Regions from separate parts of the Erwinia sorbitola genome, predicted to be linked through region 1. Evidence: predicted binding sites of a transcription regulator. Region 1 holds the regulator's gene; each other region holds the start of a gene.
The links. Region 1 encodes CRP, which controls carbon source genes, mostly activating them, when cyclic AMP is high. Its sites were predicted from a motif close to ATGTGANNNNNNTCACAT; they were not measured.

Region 2: the regulator CRP is predicted to act here: its motif matches at 1,727-1,744, upstream of deoC (deoxyribose-phosphate aldolase).
Region 3: the regulator CRP is predicted to act here: its motif matches at 1,250-1,267, upstream of GN242_RS06055 (YfcZ/YiiS family protein).
Region 4: the regulator CRP is predicted to act here: its motif matches at 1,135-1,152, upstream of GN242_RS16500 (beta-galactosidase).

The regions. Positions count from the first base shown of each region.
Region 1 covers NZ_CP046509.1:381,549-384,691, forward strand. The annotation lists gene GN242_RS01620 (YccS/YhfK family putative transporter) at 1-1,298, opposite strand, end outside; gene crp (cAMP-activated global transcriptional regulator CRP) at 1,356-1,988, opposite strand; gene GN242_RS01630 (OsmC family protein) at 2,355-2,762, shown strand; gene GN242_RS01635 (amidohydrolase) at 3,048-3,143, shown strand, end outside.
Region 2 covers NZ_CP046509.1:3,974,471-3,977,613, reverse strand. The annotation lists gene osmY (molecular chaperone OsmY) at 1-221, shown strand, start outside; gene GN242_RS18085 (DUF1328 domain-containing protein) at 423-584, shown strand; gene GN242_RS18080 (TatD family hydrolase) at 790-1,566, shown strand; gene deoC (deoxyribose-phosphate aldolase) at 1,842-2,621, shown strand; gene deoA (thymidine phosphorylase) at 2,681-3,143, shown strand, end outside.
Region 3 covers NZ_CP046509.1:1,335,507-1,338,649, reverse strand. The annotation lists gene fadI (acetyl-CoA C-acyltransferase FadI) at 1-631, opposite strand, end outside; gene GN242_RS06055 (YfcZ/YiiS family protein) at 844-1,140, opposite strand; gene fadL (long-chain fatty acid transporter FadL) at 1,518-2,852, shown strand; gene mlaA (phospholipid-binding lipoprotein MlaA) at 2,958-3,143, opposite strand, start outside.
Region 4 covers NZ_CP046509.1:3,628,656-3,631,798, forward strand. The annotation lists gene GN242_RS16490 (PsiF family protein) at 1-147, opposite strand, end outside; gene iraP (anti-adapter protein IraP) at 304-567, opposite strand; gene GN242_RS21665 (hypothetical protein) at 773-931, opposite strand; gene GN242_RS16500 (beta-galactosidase) at 1,227-3,143, shown strand, end outside.

The DNA of each region.
Region 1 (3,143 bases):
GCATGCAGGCCGAGAGTCACGGCAGCAATCGCCAGCCCGGCCAGCGTTCCCAAAGCCCTGTGCTGAATCCGTACCCGGGTTGCACTGTAGCCGTTGAGGCTGACAAACATCACTGTCATCAGTACCCAGTAAGGTTTTGGCAGGTTGAAGAACAGCGCCAGTGAACTGGCAAAGGCCAGCATCACCGCATAACGCGCGGCAGTGCGCAGGGCTGAAGATTTTAACGACAGGTAATTTTTCAACGCAGGAAGCAGCGGCAGGCGGCGCTGGCGATCGGCCATCAGGTCACGGCGGTACAGTGGACGCTGGGTACGCAGCACGCGGGCGATGCGGCTGAAGTGGTAGTAGCAGAAGTGGCCGACCGGATTATCCGGATGCTGACGGGAGATCTTCTCCAGTGCCTGAAGCTGTTTCTCCATGGTGAAACGCTCTGGAAAACGGTGGTAGAGAATGTCGTCGGCCAGCACGCGCAGGCGGGCGGCGATGGTTTGCGCATTCCAGCGGATCACCGCCTCGGCGTGGCTCTGCTCCACCAGCTTCTGCACCTCCTCCGGCTGATGCAGGCTGACCGCTATATGCTCCTGTAAATCAAGCGCCACCTGAAATGCCCGTGTCAGACGCTGGTAGTGGCTATCGCGGCTGGCCGAAAGCATATGCATCTGTTGGTAGCAGGTATTAATCAGATCGACGGCTTTTTGCTGGCGCGCCAGCAGCGGTGGCAAGGCAGTTTGCGGGTCGGTAAGCCGGGTAAGCAGGCTATATTTGGCTTCGCAATAGTCGGCAAGTTCCCGATACAGCAGGCTGAGTGTTTCACGCATCGGCTGCTCTTTCCACAGCCTGAACCAGAACCAGTTAAAAGCGCCGTACCAGACAGTGCCAAGAATATAGAGCAGCGGCGGCTGCCACATTGGCATGCGTCCGGCCAGGCTGAGGGTGAAGATAGCGGCAATCAGCGATGCGGGAAGCAGACGTGCGTGCAGCGGGCTGATCTCACCGGTGACGCCAAGCAGTAGCGCCATCACCAGCAGGATCAGCGGTAGGGGAACCCCTTCGGCACCAGCGTATTGAATCAAAAAGCTGCTGAAGGCAAACAGGCAGCCTCCGACGATCAGGCGTTTAAAGAAACGCTTGTGCGGGGTATCAAGACCAGCATTGTTACAGCAGGCAGGAACTAAAGAGAACAGCAGGCCGTTTTGCAGATGGCCGAGCATCCAGCCGATCGCCACAGGTAAACAGAGCACCAGCGTCTGCCTGAGTGCATAGTTCACTTCGGGATGATAGATGATTCTCCGCCACATGAGCCACACCAAATAAAAACGGCGCGACAGGGGGTCGCGCCGTGGGTTCAGAGCCGGTTAACGTGTGCCGTAAACAACGATGGTTTTACCATGTGCGGAGATCAGGTTCTGATCTTCCAGCATTTTCAGAATACGACCTACGGTTTCACGGGAGCAGCCGACGATCTGGCCGATCTCCTGACGGGTGATTTTAATCTGCATACCATCCGGGTGAGTCATGGCATCCGGTTGTTTCGCCAGATTCAGTAACGTCTGGGCGATGCGTCCGGTCACATCAAGGAAAGCTAAGTTACCCACTTTCTCTGAGGTGACTTGCAGGCGACGCGCCATCTGTGAAGACAGGCGCATCAGAATGTCAGGATTCACCTGAATCAACTGACGGAATTTTTTATAGGAAATTTCAGCCACTTCACAGGCTGTTTTCGCACGTACCCACGCACTACGCTCCTGCCCCTCTTCAAAGAGACCCAGTTCGCCAATAAAGTCGCCCTGGTTGAGGTAGGAGAGGATCATCTCTTTGCCTTCTTCATCCTTGATTAACACCGCTACCGATCCTTTAACGATATAGTAGAGGGTTTCCGCCTTCTCACCCTGATGAATCAGAGTGCTTTTGGATGGATATTTGTGAATATGGCAATGAGACAGGAACCATTCGAGAGTAGGGTCTGTTTGCGGTTTGCCGAGAACCATTCGCTGTTATCCTCTGTTGTAATCGTGCCTAAATATACCCTTCATCTACGAGTGACAGAGGCGTTGCCGCCGAACTGCTGCGCGAGGAGGCTGGATATACAGGGCTAAATCCCTGCCAGGCGTTGAAATAGTCAAGCGTTCCCATAGGAAATTTGTACGGGCCTCTGTTAGGAGCATGGCTCGAGCTGTCGTCCCGTTTTTACTGTGCATTCTCATGCCAGTAAAATATTGCAGCCTCGTTTGTAGCACAGCTTTACAAGACTGTCTTCTGTTGTCTCGCTTCAGCATAGTTGTAAAACGGCGGCGTTGCCGTTTTTGTTAGCGCAGCGTACTCTTTCTGCACTGGTTCAATGAGAGGATTTTGCGATGCATGCACGAGTTAAGTGGGTTGAAGGAATGACGTTTTTGGGAGAATCCTCCTCAGGCCATCAGATTCTGATGGATGGAAATGCAGGGGATAAAGCTCCCAGCCCGATGGAAATGGTGCTGATGGCGGCCGGGGGCTGTAGTGCTATCGACGTGGTGTCTATTTTGCAGAAAGGCCGTAACGATGTCGCCGACTGTGAGGTTAAACTGACGTCAGAACGCCGTGAAGAGGCTCCACGCATTTTCACCCATATCAACCTGCACTTTATTGTCAGCGGCAAGGCTCTGGGCGATAAAGCGGTATCACGTGCGGTCGATCTCTCCGCAGAGAAATATTGCTCAGTGGCGATTATGCTGGGGAAAAGCGTGGAGATCACCCACAGCTATGAAGTGATAGAGCTGACCTGATAGTGATGATTTAATCCAATCGGCGGTCTTATCAGGCCGCCCGAAACTGATGCAGCTTGCCGTGATCTTCCCCTCCCTGTTTCGATTTGTCCCCTTTGATAGCCAATTTTCTGCACATCATGCGGAACGGTAACTACCCGCATTTCACGCCACAGCGAGTGGATGACTCCAGCAGTATATTTTTCCTTGTTTTGCTTTCTTTCTTGCTGGCCTGCGGGCTGGTTAAACGAACGTCCGGGTTGTCTGGTTTGTGGTCTTAACCTTGCAACCAATCAAGGAGCACTGATGAATACTGAGAGTTTAATTCACGATGTCACATCAAAGGTACTGCAATGGCGGCGTCATATTCACGCAAACGCTGAACTCTCTTTTCATGAGCAG
Region 2 (3,143 bases), 1.1 Mb from region 1:
GTGGCTATGCCGGTGATACGGCAACCACCAGCGAAATTAAAGCTAAACTGTTAGCTGATGACATCGTACCTTCACGTAATGTGAAAGTGGAAACCACCAATGGCGTGGTACAGCTGTCCGGTACGGTAAAAACTCAGGCGCAGTCTGAACGAGCTGAAGGCATTGCTAAAGCCATTGAAGGCGTGAAAAGCGTTAAAAACGATTTGACCGTTAAATCGTAATAACACGGCAGCCCGAGAGTCAGGGGCTGCCCGTTATTTCAGCGACAAAGAAAAAACATTCACCCCTGCGATGCAGGTGATGTGAATGATAAAAAAATACCCAAAACAGTTCGGGTTGCGGGCAGGCGGTATGCCCGTCAGCCTCCGGCAGCGCGAAGTGTCACGGGTAAGTTCGATTTCACTACTGGTAAGGAGAGACACATGTTTCGATGGGGTATTATTTTTCTGATCATCGCGCTGATTGCAGCAGCGTTAGGTTTCGGTGGTTTGGCAGGTACAGCGGCATGGGCAGCAAAAATCGTCTTTGTTGTCGGTATCGTGATCTTTCTTATCAGTCTGTTTACCGGACGTAAAAAACTTTAGTGCCATTGCCTGAGGCGTGCTCTGTACAAGATGCATATGCCTCACGCAGGTGACCGATAACAGGTATCCTCTCTGTTCAGATGAGAGGATACCTGAGTTTTTTTCAGCCTGTTTACCCCGCTCCCTCCCGCTATTCCCCCCTGTTATCTGCCTTATAAACACGCTACGCTTTAGCCAGTAATCACGATTTAAAAGGATCGCGGGCATGACGTTACGCTTTGTTGATACCCACTGCCATTTTGATTTTCCGCCATTTGTTGGTGACGAAACAGCCAGTCTGACCCGTGCTGCTGCCGCAGGCGTGGAGAAGATCATCGCCGTGGGCGTTTCCGCTGCGCGCTTTGATACGGTGATGGCGCTGGCAGAGCAGCACCAGGCGGTGTATGCCGCGCTGGGAGTGCATCCGATGGCGATAGCGGAGCATCAGCCAGAGGATCTGGCGATGCTGGAGCAGCATCTGCAACGTCGGCCTGACAAGCTGGTGGCTATCGGGGAGATTGGCCTCGACCTCTTTATTGAAAACCCGCAATTTGAGCGCCAGCAGGCGCTGCTGGATGCGCAGCTTCGGCTGGCGCGCAATTATGATTTGCCGGTGATCCTGCATTCGCGTCGTTCCCATGACAAGCTGGCGATGCAGCTGCGCCGTATCGACCTGCCACGCCGCGGAGTGGTGCACGGGTTTGCCGGGAGCGAGCAGCAGGCGCTGGCGTTTATCCGCGCCGGGTATGCGATAGGCGTTGGCGGCACCATTACCTATGAGCGTGCCAGTAAAACCCGCCAGACATTTTCCCGTCTCCCTCTGGCCTCGCTGCTGCTGGAAACCGACTCACCGGATATGCCATTACAGGGGTTTCAGGGGCAGCCTAACCGTCCTGAGCGGGTGAAGGATGTCTGGCAAACACTGTGCGCACTCAGACCTGAATCCCCGCAGCACATTGCTGATACCCTGCGAGAAAACACGCGCCTGATATTTGGCGTGTGAGTGGCCTGAACTTTTAGCGCCCTTAGCGACAAAAAGCACAAATGTTATAATTATAACATTTCACTGTGACCTTCAGAGTGTCGCTGTTGAGCTTAAAACTGCTTTTAGTTGTGATCTTGCTCATCATCCGAACAATATTTATGAAATAAGAATCCTTTTATTGTGAAATGCGCCACAAAATAGTCTAATGCTCAGTGTTATAATTCTAACATTACAGGGCGACAATGGTTTGAACCTCTCAACCGAGCCCTAACCGAAACTGTCTGGAGACTACAATGTCCGATGTAAAAACTCAGGCGCTGCGTGCGCTGCAACTGATGGATTTAACCACCCTGAATGACGACGATACTGATGCAAAAGTTATTGAACTCTGCCATCAGGCGAAATCTCCGGGCGGCAATACCGCGGCCATCTGCATTTATCCGCGCTTTATCCCGATTGCACGTAAGACCCTGCGTGAGCAGGGCACTCCGGATATCCGCATTGCGACCGTTACTAACTTCCCGCACGGCAACGACGATATTGATATCGCAGTGGCGGAAACCCGTGCAGCCATCGCCTACGGCGCTGATGAAGTTGACGTGGTATTCCCATACCGCGCCCTGATCGCCGGTAATGAAACTGTCGGTTTTGAGCTGGTAAAAGCGTGTAAAAAGGCGTGTTCTGAAGCGAACGTGCTGCTAAAAGTAATTATCGAAACCGGTGAGCTGAAAGAAGAAGCGCTGATCCGTAAAGCTTCTGAAATCTCAATTGATGCGGGCGCTGACTTTATCAAAACCTCTACCGGTAAAGTGCCAGTAAATGCGACCCCGGAAGTGGCTGAAATCATGATGCGTGTGATCGCCGAAAAAGGCGTGAAACAGCAGGTCGGCTTTAAACCTGCGGGTGGTGTGCGCACCGCCGACGATGCCGCGATCTATCTGAAACTGGCCGATGACATTCTCGGCACCGGCTGGGCTGATGCCCGTCATTTCCGTTTTGGTGCCTCCAGCCTGCTTGCCAGCCTGCTGAATGCGGCAGGTTTCACCGGTGCCACCAGCAATAGCAAATACTAACAGGCTGTACCAATCACACCTGTTTGAAACGGACTTTTATTTAAATACTGGGGGTAACCATGTTCCTGCCACAAGAGATTATTCGTAAAAAGCGTGACGGGCATACGTTAAGTGAAGAAGAGATTCGCTCCTTCATCTTTGGCGTACGCGACAACACGGTATCGGAAGGGCAGATTGCCGCGCTGGCAATGACCATCTATTTCCAGGATATGTCACTGCCTGAGCGCGTGGCGCTGACCATGGCGATGCGTGACTCTGGTTCAGTACTGGACTGGAAAGCGCTGAACCTCAACGGCCCGATCGTGGATAAGCACTCAACCGGCGGTGTAGGCGACGTCACCTCTCTGATGCTTGGGCCGATGGTAGCGGCCTGCGGCGGCTATGTGCCGATGATTTCCGGCCGTGGCCTGGGTCATACCGGCGGTACGCTGGATAAGCTGGAAGCGATTCCGGGATTTGATATTTTCCCTGAGGACGATCGTTTCCGCCAGATTATTAAAGATGTGGGTGTGGCAATTATTG
Region 3 (3,143 bases), 950 kb from region 1:
GATGAGAACGGTGTGCCAGCGCATCCTGCTGCTCGCGGGTAATACCATGATCTTTAGCCATCTGTTCGGCGGTATCGCCCATTCGCAGACCGGTTGAGTATTCTGCCACCGCAGGCGGCACCGGCAGCAGGTCGCGGGGGCGCAGCTGGCTGAAAATTTTCAGTTTTTGTCCTAAAGTACGCGCTTTACTGAGATCCAGTAGCGCCCGTGCCAGCGTTTTGCTGACGCCAATCGGCAGCACGGATGAGGAGTCTGCACCTCCGGCTATACCTGCCTGGATGGTGCCCGCCAGCAGGCTTTCGCTCACATTTGCCACCGCCTGAAAACTGGTTGCGCAGGCGCGGCTGACGCTGTAGGCATCGGTATGGACGCTCAGGCCGCTTGCCAGCACAATTTCGCGGGCAATGTTGGGCGCTTCCGGCATCTGCACCACCTGACCAAAAACCAGCTGCCCGATGGCATCAACAGGGATTTCGCTGCGCGCCAGCAGTTCACTGACCAGCATACGCCCCAGCTCCAGTGCAGGAATGCCGTGAAAAGCGGTGGCCTGACGGGCAAAAGGAGTGCGCAGCCCATGGGTAATGGCGATACGGTCACCCTGACGTGTCAGCAAGGGTATGGCTTTACTCATTATTCTCACCTTGTTATTCACCGTGACGAGGTGTTGCAGACGCGTTGGCTGCAAGCACATAAACGGGAGCATAGCTTAGATAAACGGCATCATTGCCAAGAGGTCTGACCTGATCAGTGTTAACCAGAATAATGACGGGCGCTATGACAGAAGGGAAGAAATGAGATAACAGACACGATTCTGGCGGAGGGCGGATGCCCTCCACCGGGAGATTAGCGCAGGCCCAGCTGGAAAATCATCGTTTCTGCCTGGCAGCTAAAGGTGAAGTTAACGTCCAGCTGCACACCGTCCGGCAATTCGCTGAAGCGGCTCTCGATCAGGCAGGGTTCTGACTCAACGGCACGGGCTTTATCACTCAGCTCTTGCAGCATAGCTTCGGCCTGGTCGCGTCGCTCAAATTTATGGCTGTAGGTGGCGGTGCAGTCAGTATTATCCAGCACTGTTCCAACATCGAGACAGCAGCACGCGGCAGTTTCACTGGCATTACAGCGGTTAATAGCGTCGGTCATAGATCCTCCGGCTTGCCGTCACGGTGCGGGCGGCAAAAGTAAGTTAGATGGATATTAGTCTACGCCCGCCCCTCATTCAGCTCCAGCTATCGGGGAAAATGAACGCATTAAGTGATGAAAATCACACTATTATTTGATCCGAAACAAGTCACACTGAGGCGCAGTTAATCCAAGTGTAAGTTTTTTGTTATCCAGATCGCTTTTCCAGCATCATTTTTGAAATAAGTGGAAAACATTATTGCAACATGTGTACAGGTCAGACCTATACTTGGCCCACTGGTCTGATTTGTTCGTTGTCTGTCAGTCCCTAGAATCCGCGATCCCTTGTTACGTTGAGTAACAGAGTTTAATAAAAATCAGATAATGAGGTTGTGGTCATGAACCATAAAAACCTGTTCGCTAAGTCTGCACTCGCAGCAGCAGTGGCGCTTGTTTCTTCGAATGCTTTATCGGCTGGCTTTCAACTGAATGAATTTTCCAGTATTGGCCTCGGGCGCGCTTATTCAGGCGAAGGTGCGATGGGTGATACCGCCGCATCGGCCAGCCGTAATCCGGCTACCATGGCATTAATGGATCGACCTATGTTCTCCATCGGTGCGGTATTTATCGACCCCGATGTAAATATTCAAGGGCAGTCAGGCGCAGGTAATAGTCTGAATGCCGATAATATTGCCCCAACTCAGTGGGTGCCAAATATTCATTACGTCCAGCCGCTTAACGATCAGTGGTGGATTGGGGCTTCCGCTACCAGTAACTACGGTCTGGCGACGGAGTTCAACGACGGTTATGCCGGCGGCCCGTTCGGGGGTAAAACCGATCTGATGACGATGAATCTTAATCTGAGCACCGCCTATCGTATTAACCAGAACTTCAGCGTAGGCGTAGGCTTTGATGCGGTTTATGCCCGGGCGAAAATCGAACGAAATATCGGTGAGCTGGGCGGATTCTTACCCGCAGCGGGCCTGCCTGCTGCTCCGGCAGATACCCAAATCGCACATCTGAAAGGCGATGAGTGGGGATACGGCTGGAATGCGGGGGTTCTGTATGAAGTGGATGAGAATAACCGCTTCGGCCTGAGCTACCGTTCAGAAGTTAAAATCGACTTCGACGGGGATTACAGCAGCGATATTCCCGTAGCGTATAACCCAATCGGCGGTCAGTTTGGCCTGCCTTCCGGTACCGGCGGCAATACTGTTTCAGGCGCATTAACACTGAATCTGCCTGAGATGTGGGAAATTTCCGGCTACCATAAAGTGGCACCTCAGTGGGCGGTTCACTACAGCATGGCCTATACCAGCTGGAGCCAGTTCCAGGAGCTGAAAGCCACCGGAAGTAACGGCCAGGAGCTGTTCTACAAAGATGAAAGCTTCCATGACGCTTACCGCATCGCACTGGGAACCAGCTACTTCTACGATGAAAACTGGACATTCCGTACCGGTATCGCTTTCGATGACAGCCCGGTTCCATCGGATAAACGCTCTATCTCTATCCCGGATCAGGATCGCCTGTGGCTGAGTGCCGGTACCTCTTACGCCTTTAATAAAGATGCGTCAGTCGATGTCGGTATCTCATATATGCACGGCCAGAAAGTAACCGTTAAAGAGGGAACCGATCCGATTGCCACCGCGCAAAATGGGCAGGCAACGCCTTATACCTTTACTTCCAGCGGTAAAGCCTGGCTTTACGGTGCCAGCTTTAACTATAAGTTCTGATCGCCACGCTTATTTCAGATATAAAAAACCCCACATCGTGGGGTTTTTTTATTTCCAAAAGAGAGCGGTATTATCCTCTCTACTCAGCGCCTCTGGCTGTATCAATTACTGAGAATCAATATCACCCAAATCATTTTTAATCGCGTCAGCGTTTGGATTTTCCTGCGGAGTTAATTTTCCGTCACTGGCAAGGAAATCATGATGCTGGAAATAAGCCGCGCGTACAAATGCATAAGGATCGTTGGAATCCTTCAGGATGGAGTCCGAATCCAGCAGCTGCGCACGGGTTTC
Region 4 (3,143 bases), 1.5 Mb from region 1:
ACGCTCGTCCCCTTTCAGCGCTTTGTCCCCCGCCTGTTGATTACAGATGGTCATCTTTTGTTGCTGTGCAGTTTTCTCTGCGGCGCCAGCATAGCCGGCGGCGGTGAGCGACAACAGGGCTGCTGCTATCAGTAATTGAACTTTCATTCACATACCATCCCAATTTGGTTATAAGCACAATATCAGTGTGGCATGGCTTTTATTTTCAGCGAGTGAATCGGCAGGGAAATTTAAGAAAGGTGATATTAATACGCGCATCGCCACATACATGTGAGCACGACCGCGTTTTAATCAGGCTGGAAATTACTGCCGGGGATGATTCAGCAGGCGCTGGATATAGTTTTCCAGCATAGAGGCGTCTTTAGTATAGTCAGGAGCCATTGAGGTTGATGCGGTGTGCATTGCCTCAGAAATACTGGTGTTGATCTGCTGTAGCTGATTGCTATCCAGCTTGCGCAGCAGTGCCGTCACCACAATTTCCAGCGCTTCAACCTGAGCGACCAGTTCCTTTGACTCTTCTTCTTTTTCCGCCAGTCTGACCAGTAATTCAGCAATGAGATTTTTCATGCGACTGTCTCAGCGAGTTAAAGCAAGACGGTATCATTCTCATAAAAAAAAGAAAACTGATATTCACGTTATAATTTCGTGACTTATGCCCCAAAACAGAGCAATTAATGCACTATTTTTATGCGAAACGTTTCGCTGAATGACGGCTGTTTATCAACGGCCAGAAATAAATCGGGAACGGAATTCGTCCCCGACCTGTCACTCTCTAGCGCCCCTGCTCCATAAAGCCACCGCGAGGGCCGCCGCCACCGCCGCCGCCATGTCCTCCTCCCCAGCCACCGCCACCACCCGGAGGTGGAAACAGACAACCGCTTAATGCTGCGACCAGCGCAATAATACTGACTGTTTTAATAATACGAACCATGATAACCCCTGGTATTGCTGTGAATAACAACTGGCGCTGATAGTAAGCGTCACATCTGTCACCCACAATGCAGAATACTCTGGTTCCCCGCCGTTTTAACCGGAGGTAACGACGCTTAACGCTTTCCTGCTGTTTTACCGCTATTTTCCCGCTATAACCCTGCGGCAGACGGGACATTTACCGATTATCTTCAGCGGAAAATGTTGAGATCGGCATCGCATACCACGCTATTTTTTCTTTACTTCATGGCTGTTCAGCATCAATGTGAGCGCATAACATTTTCGAGGAATCTGGCATGACCGACTTCGCACCACTCTCTCTGCAACAGCTACTGTCTCAGCGTCACTGGGAAAATCCGGCGGTCACGCAGCTTAACCGTCTGCCTGCCCATCCTCCTTTTGCCAGCTGGCGAAACGTGGAGGCAGCAAGGGACGATAGCACCAGCCCAAGTATCCGGAAGCTGAATGGAGAGTGGTGTTTCAGTTATTTCTCTCGCCCGGAGTCAGTTCCTGATGAGTGGATCAGCGCCGATTTACCACAGTCAGACCGCTTAATCGTTCCCGCTAACTGGCAGATGGCGGGCTATGATGCGCCGATATATACCAACGTACAGTATCCGATCCCGGTTGATCCCCCCTACGTTCCGGCCGAGAACCCCACCGGATGTTACTCGCTCACATTCGATTGTCATGCTGACTGGCTGGACAGTGGCCAGACGCGTATTATTTTTGATGGCGTCAACTCCGCCTTCTATCTGTGGTGTAACGGGGAATTTATCGGTTACTCCCAGGACAGCCGCCTGCCCGCTGAGTTTGACCTCAGCCAGAGTTTGCAGGCGGGTGAGAACCGTATTGCCGTGATGGTATTGCGCTGGTGTGACGGCAGCTATCTTGAAGACCAGGATATGTGGCGCATGAGCGGGATCTTCCGCGATGTCAGCCTGCTGCATAAGCCCGCGATCAGGCTGTGTGATGTTCAGATCGAAACGCACCTCAGCCCGGAGTATCGCTCTGCACAGTTAAAAGTGCTGGCCCTCACTTCGCTGACGGATGCCAGCGACTATCAATTACAGGTTACGCTGTGGCGAGAAGAGCAGCAGATTGCCCAATATCAGCAGCCGTTTGGCACTGAAATTATCGACGAACGTGGACGCTACCTCGATCGCACACGCCTGACGCTGCACGTCGATCGCCCCCTGCTCTGGAGCGCTGAAACTCCTGATCTTTATCGCTTGGTAGTAGCTCTGCTGGATGCCGATGGCACCCTGATTGAGGCAGAAGCTTATGACGCAGGCTTCCGTCACGTCGAGGTCAGCGGTGGGCTGCTGAAGCTTAACGGCAAGGCGCTGCTGATTCGTGGCACTAACCGCCATGAGCATCATCCTGAGCATGGGCAGGCGGTAGATGAAGCCACCATGATTCAAGATATCCTGCTTATGAAGCAGCATAATTTTAATGCGGTGCGCTGCTCTCATTATCCAAACCATCCGCTATGGTATCGCCTGTGCGACCGCTTTGGACTGTATGTGGTCGATGAGGCCAATATCGAAACCCACGGGATGCAGCCGATGAACCGGCTGTCTGACGATCCCGCCTGGTTCAACGCCTTCAGTGAACGCGTGACTCGCATGGTGCAGCGCGATCGTAACCATGCCTGCATTATTATCTGGTCGCTGGGTAATGAGTCCGGCCATGGCAGCACCCACGATGCGCTGTATCGCTGGATTAAAAGCCAGGATCCAACTCGTCCGGTTCAGTATGAAGGCGGCGGGGCCGCTACAGCCGCCACCGATATCATTTGCCCGATGTATGCACGTGTCGATCAGGATCAACCGTTTGATGCGGTACCTAAATGGTCGATTAAAAAGTGGATCGGTCTGCCGGAGGAGAACCGCCCGCTGATCCTTTGCGAGTATGCCCATGCGATGGGCAACAGTTTTGGCGGTTTCGATCGTTACTGGCAGGCCTTCCGCCAGTTCCCACGTTTGCAGGGCGGTTTTGTCTGGGACTGGGTCGATCAGAGCCTGACGCACCATGACGAAAACGGTACTCCTTTCCAGGCTTACGGCGGTGATTTTGGCGATACCCCCAATGACCGTCAGTTCTGTATGAACGGGCTGGTATTTGCCGATCGCACTCCTCATCCGGCACTGTTTGAAGCCCAGCGCGCCCAGCAGTTCTTCCAGTTTGAGCTGACCTGTACCGCGCCATTA